DNA from 2 places in the Heyndrickxia faecalis genome. Region 1 is predicted to be linked to the other one. Evidence: predicted binding sites of a transcription regulator. Region 1 holds the regulator's gene; the other holds the start of a gene.
What was found. Region 1 encodes LexA, which represses DNA repair genes until DNA is damaged. Its sites were predicted from a motif close to CGAACATATGTTCG; they were not measured.
Positions count from the first base shown of each region.

Region 2: the regulator LexA is predicted to act here: its motif matches at 1,927-1,940, upstream of parE (DNA topoisomerase IV subunit B).

Region 1 is NZ_CP158453.1:1,885,309-1,888,731, reverse strand. Features, by position in the region: gene tkt (transketolase) at 1-12, opposite strand, end outside; gene ABR335_RS09195 (DUF896 domain-containing protein) at 131-364, opposite strand; gene ABR335_RS09190 (YneB family resolvase-like protein) at 455-1,108, opposite strand; gene yneA (cell division suppressor protein YneA) at 1,105-1,443, opposite strand; gene lexA (transcriptional repressor LexA) at 1,650-2,270, shown strand; gene ABR335_RS09175 (hypothetical protein) at 2,720-3,423, shown strand, end outside.
Region 2 is NZ_CP158453.1:2,041,490-2,044,912, forward strand. Features, by position in the region: gene parE (DNA topoisomerase IV subunit B) at 1-1,881, opposite strand, end outside; gene ABR335_RS09940 (CoA-binding protein) at 2,139-2,552, opposite strand; gene plsY (glycerol-3-phosphate 1-O-acyltransferase PlsY) at 2,731-3,330, shown strand.

The sequences.
Region 1 (3,423 bases):
TTTATCAAACATCTGTTAACATCCTTTCTTCATGGGTTACAACTCTATATTAAGGCAAGTGAAACCCATAACACAACTCTTTTACCATTTTGTATGGATTTTGTAAGAAAAAAGCAGGATGGTTTCCTTTTTAGTGCAGCTTTCTTTTTGTTTGAATTTGCTTAATTTTTTCCGGGGTAACGTCCTGGCCAGCCGGGTCAAGCACACGGACATTTTCAATCGTTTTTCTGAATGAAGAGCGGAACGCCTGCAAATACTCGCTTCGCAATTTTGACTGTTCCTTTGCTTCTTCACTTGTCAGGGCGCCGGTTTTCGCTTTTTTCGCCAATTCGTTAATCCTTGCCATTTTTTCTTTTGAAAGCATATTTTCTCTCCTTTTATCCGTAATTGATGCCATCTTACTAAAATATGGACCCGCCTGCAACGAAAGCGCACCCGTGAAACGGTTTTGATACTATTTATCATGCCCCGTTTCCTCCATATATTCCCTGTAACGCCGGTGGACGGTTGCTTTTGAAACTTGGTAGCCGAAACCGCGCATAGTCGCAGCAATTTCTTGAAAAGTCAAGCCGTTATCCCGCAGGCGGATAATTTCTTCAACCGGCACTTCCTTTCGCTCCCTGCCGTCCGGATTCCGCTTCCCTTTTAAATTTTTTTCCGGACGGTAGCCGTTTTTGACTGCACGCTCCATTCCCCTTTTAATTTTTAAGTTATGCAGCTTTCGCTGATACTCTTCAACCATGCTGACAATTTTCAGCACCATTGAATCAGATTCCGAAAGCTCCAATTCTCCGTTTTGCGCATAACAATATACTTTAATCCCTTTTTTATATAAAAAATGAAGCAATGCAATTTTTGCATTTCCTCTTCCGATCCGTGTTTCATCCTGCACCAGTACGGCGTCAATCTTTTCATTTTCAATCGTATCAAGAAGATCAAGGATGCCGGGCCTGTCCAGGTCATAGCCGCTTGCCCGGTCACAGATCACCCCGGCCACTTGAAAACCGTGGGAATCCGAAAGCTTCTCCAGCTCTTCCCGCTGCCTCGCCAAGGAAGTTTCCTGGCTTTCTTTTTCCGTGCTTACTCTGCAATATAAAACAACTTTCATTTTTTCGTCTCCCGTTGTGATTTCATCGCAAGTTCCCTATTATCATCGCTGAATTCATTTTTTTCTATTGGAATGACAATTTTTTCGCCGGCTTTGATCATGTTGCCGTCAATATCATTATGACGCTCAACCCAGCTGATAAATGCTTCCCTCGACATTTTGCCCTTTTCCGCATACTGCCCGGCGATGTTCCAAAGCGTATCGCCCTCTGTGACGCTGATTTTGATATAGTGTGGGGATGGATCCCGCAGACTTCCAATCATGAAAAATCCGAAAACAAGCGTAAGCCCTGCTAAAATCATAACATAGTTATACTTTTTCCATAATCGTGACATCTCCATCTTCCTCCCGCGAATATTCGTTCGTCCAATCACCAGTTCTATTATAAAACGAACGCCTGTTTTTCGTCAACATTTTTTCGAACTTACGTTTGTTTTATCTGCTGCAATATGATATAATAATAGCAAATAATGGCATTCCTCCCGTAAACGTCCCCATACGCAGCGCGGGTGCCAAACAAAACTGTGACGAGGTGAATAGAATGGCAAAACTATCAAAACGGCAACAGGCGATACTTGATTTCATCAAGCATGAAGTAAAAACAAAAGGTTATCCCCCTTCCGTGCGGGAAATCGGCCAGGCAGTCGGACTTGCTTCCAGTTCAACTGTCCATGGCCATCTCGCAAGGCTTGAAAGCAAGGGGTTGATCAGGCGCGACCCTACAAAGCCGAGAGCGATTGAAATTTTGGACCATGATGAAGAAATACCGGCCCAAAATGTTGTCAATGTGCCTGTTGTCGGAAAAGTAACAGCAGGCATACCGATTACAGCTGTAGAAAATATTGAAGAGTATTTTCCGCTTCCGGAACATCTTGTCCCGTCTGACGAGTCCGTCTACATGCTGGAAATTGAAGGGGACAGCATGGTGGATGCCGGGATTTTAAACGGCGATTATGTGATTGTCCGCTCCCAGCAGACGGCAAACAACGGAGATATCGTGGTCGCTATGACAGATGAAAATGAAGCGACAGTAAAAAGATTTTTCAAGGAAAAAGACTACTTCCGGCTGCAACCTGAAAACCAGACAATGGAACCGATCATATTGAAAAACGTCACCATTCTCGGCGTTGTCATCGGGCTGTACAGGCAAATGGTGCACTGATCAAAAAGAAGCAGTTTCGGCTGCTTCTTTTTTAATAGAGCATATGCGAGTTTGATGGCAAAAATGCCTGTGACACTTGAGGATTTCTGGGCTTCCAATCTATTTTCGAAGGAAAAATCGGGGCAATTAATGGGCATTTTGTTTTTCTGGGCGTTCGACGCAAAAATGCCCATTAAACAAAAACCCCTCAAAGCCTTACGCTTCAAGGGGTTTCTTGCTCAATACATTTCGATATACTGGTCGCGTTCCCATTGGTGGACTTGTGTGCGGAACATGTGTTTTACATTTTTTTACTTTCATGATTTTTGATAATGCCTATATATAAGGAAGTTTCTAGATTTCACTTTCAAAATTTATCATTACTTTTCAAATGTTTTTGGTCATTTTTTGGTCATGATTTTGGTCATGAACTTGAAAATTCAAAGAGAAAAACACGAGGAGGAAGAAGAATGAAGAAAGCAATAATCTTTGGAATTACAGGGTTGTTAACATTTGGTTTGAGTGCCTGCGGGGGAAACGCAACACAATCAAATTCAACATCTAAAGGAGAATCAAAAGCCAGGACTGAAGAAACAGAAAAAAGGCCGGTAGCTAAAACGACATCCGACATATTGGTTGCAGCTAAAAAGAACACTACTTTTGTTGATGAAAACACAGGGAAATATGAGATTACAGGAGAGTATTTAAATGGGCCCACTAATGACGGCATGTATCAGATTATTTTTGGGGAGAACAAGGATGAAGCTTTCATTCTTAATTACGCAGTAAAGCTTGCAACAAATACGGATGGTGAAAAAGGGCTTCTTTTTCTCGAAGAAGGAGATAATACCAAAAGTGGTAAATTCATTGACTATTCGGGAACAAAAATTGATATCATAACTGATACAGCTGAAGAAATCGGGGATGATATCGACCATATGACAAATGGGGAAAATGAAGCAGGAGTTACTTATGGTGGCCCGGTCATTAACAAAGGATTCATTTTTATCAAATTCGAAAACCAGGATAAAACGCCGCAAAAATTGAACATCGATTTTGAAGCCCCTGATTTATTACAGAAAAATGATAATAGGGAATTTGAAACAGTTCCTGGCGATAGCGATACCGGAACACAAAGATTAGGAAAAAACGAGCATGTAACACTTAAACTATC
Region 2 (3,423 bases), 160 kb from region 1:
CCGACGCGGTTCGACCTTATCGCCCATAAGCGTGGTCACCCGCCGTTCAGCCCGGGCCGCATCATCAATACGGACACGGATCAAAGTCCGCGTTTCCGGATTCATCGTCGTTTCCCAAAGCTGGTCGGCGTTCATTTCACCGAGCCCTTTATAACGCTGCAGGATATAGCCACGCCCGACTTTTTTGATCGTTTCATCCAGTTCTTTTTCGGTCCAAGCATATTCCACGATTTCTTTCCTGCCGGTGCCTTTGCTGACTTTATAAAGCGGTGGCAGCGCGATGTACACTTTTCCCGCTTCAATCAAAGGCCGCATATAGCGGTAAAAGAACGTAAGAAGCAGCACCTGGATGTGGGCACCGTCCGTGTCGGCATCGGTCATAATAATGACTTTGTCGTAATTGACGTCTTCCAAATTGAATTCAGGGCCGACGCCGGCACCAATCGTATAAATAATGGTATTGATTTCTTCATTTTTAAAAATATCCGCAAGCTTTGCTTTTTCCGTATTGATGACTTTTCCGCGCAGCGGCAAAACAGCCTGGAATTTCCGGTCGCGCCCCTGTTTCGCAGAACCGCCCGCGGAATCCCCTTCAACGAGATACAGTTCGTTCCGCTGCGGATTGCGGCTTTGCGCCGGCGTCAGCTTTCCGGACAAAGTCGTTTCCGATTTCTTCCGCTTTTTGCCACTTCTCGCTTCTTCCCGTGCTTTCCTCGCTGCTTCCCTTGCCTGCGACGCCTTGATGGCTTTCCGGATTAAAAGATTGCTCGTATCCGGGTTTTCTTCAAGAAAATAAGAAAGGTGTTCCGAAACAATCGTATCAACTGCAGAGCGGGCTTCACTTGTGCCAAGTTTCCCTTTCGTTTGTCCTTCAAATTGGAGCAGTTCTTCCGGAATGCGGACGGAAATAATGGCGGACAGCCCTTCGCGGATATCCGTCCCTTCTAAGTTTTTATCTTTTTCTTTTAACAGCCCGGTTTTTCTTGCATAATCGTTCACGACGCGCGTCAATGCCGTTTTTGCCCCGGCTTCGTGCGTGCCGCCGTCTTTCGTGCGCACGTTGTTCACGAAAGATAAAATGTTTTCCGAAAAGCCGTCGTTAAACTGAAACGCAAATTCCGCTTCGATTCCGTTTGTTTCCCCCTCGATAAACACAACCGGATGGAGCACTTCTTTTCCTTCGTTCAAGTACTGGACAAAGGCTTCAATGCCGTTTTCGTAGTGGAACAGATCATGCCGCCCGAAACGTTCATCAGTGATTTCAATTTTTAACCCTTTTAAAAGAAAGGCCGATTCGCGCAGCCGTTCGCATAATGTATCGTAGTTAAAAGTGATGGTGCTAAAAATGGACGGGTCGGGTTTAAAATGGATCGTTGTGCCGGTCTTATTGGTTTTCCCGGTTTTCTCGAGCGTTGTTTCCGGTTTGCCGCCGTCACGGAAACGCTGTTCATACACGTAACCGTCGCGATGTATGGTAACAACAAGCCATTCCGACAGGGCATTGACGACGGACGCGCCGACACCGTGCAGGCCGCCGCTCGTTTTATAGCCGCCCTGCCCAAATTTTCCGCCGGCGTGCAAAATCGTCAAGATCACTTCTGTCGTCGGCTTACCGAGCTTGTGCATCCCGACCGGCATGCCGCGCCCGAAGTCCTGGACGCTGATGCTGTTATCTTTGTGAATGTTGACGATGATATGGTTTCCGTACCCGGACAACGCCTCATCCACCGCATTGTCGACGATTTCATAGACAAGATGGTGCAAACCGCGCGCATCGGTCGACCCGATGTACATGCCCGGCCTTTTCCTTACGGCCTCCAGCCCTTCCAGCACCTGGATTGCATCATCATTATATTCCAATATATTTTGTTTCTTCGCCACATCTATTCCCCTTTCAATTGCAAAGCACGTGCACCGGCGTTCATAAGAACAAATATTCGTTCTCATTATAACATCATTTGCCGTTTTTATCATACTCATTTTAACGATAAAACGGAATTTGTAAAAGGGCATGCGGAAATGACGGGAACGGGAGGGGCAAAGCAACGGTTATAAAAACTTCTCCAGTAAACGGCCGTTTTATTGGGAAAATATAAAGAAAGCAAGCGCCCTTTAAGCTGGCGCCTGCTTGAAAAAGCCTATTTTGTCAGGGCATGTTCCACTTTAATGCAGCGGTTCATCACAACGGTATAGCCTTTTTCTTTTAAAAACCGGTATGCTTCCTCGTTTTCGATGCCGAGCTGCGCCCAGAAAACGTCCGCATCGATTTCATCAAACTCCCGTGCCAGCTCCGGCAAATATTCGGGCCGCCTGAAAATATCCACAATGTCCACATGGCCTTCGATATCTTTTAAGCTCGGGACAGCCTTTTCCCCGAGAATTTCCGTTGCTTTCGGATTGACCGGAATAATCTCATAGCCGGCATCCTGCATGGCTTTGGCTACCGTATAAGATGTTTTTTCCGGGTTATTGCTCAAGCCAACCACTGCAATTCGTTTTGCTTTTTGTAAAATTTCCCTGATTTCTTCCCTGCTCGGATTTTCGATTGCCATTTGATCAACACCTCTCCTTTCTTGTACTTTCGCCAGTCTGATCCCAACTTAAACATTCGCTTGATCTTTTCCAATTCCTGCTCGGTTAGAAAATCTGCACGGAATCGGCAAAAAATATTCCTCTTTCCTTTAAGAACATGCTACAATAAGCATAGATTTTTTCCAAGGAGTTTTGTACATGAATATTGTCCTGATGATCCTTTTGGCTTACCTGCTCGGCTCAATCCCGACAGGCCTGATCGTTGGTAAGCTTTTTTACGGTATAGACATCCGCGAACACGGCAGCGGAAATCTCGGTGCGACCAATACGTTCCGTGTGCTCGGGTTCAAAGCCGGCAGTGTCGTAACAGTGGTGGATATTCTGAAAGGGACAATCGCCACCTTATTGCCCCACTTTTTTGGCCTGGAGCATACGGTGCACCCGCTTTTAATCGGGATGATCGCTGTTATCGGCCATATGCTTCCGGTATTTGCCAAATTTAAAGGCGGCAAAGCGGTGGCAACTTCCGCCGGCGTTGTTCTTGCCTATCAATGGCCATTGTTTGTCATGGTCATCATCGTTTTTTTGATTACATTAAAATGGAGCAAATACGTTTCGCTTTCTTCTATCATGGCGGCTGTTTTTGGCATCCTGTATACGCTCATTTATATGATTGTAACACATGACTGGCCGCTGTTCGTCATCGTTCTGGCGCTTGCCTCTTTCATTATTTACCGCCATAAAGCCAATATTAAGCGGATTAAAAATAAGACCGAGCCAAAAGTCAAGTGGCTGTAAGGCAGCCATTGTTTCTAAATCTGATGTTTCCTATAACCCGGGGCCGGTAAACGAAGGCAAAAGGTTAGGGAAAAAAACGTGCTTTGGTCTATA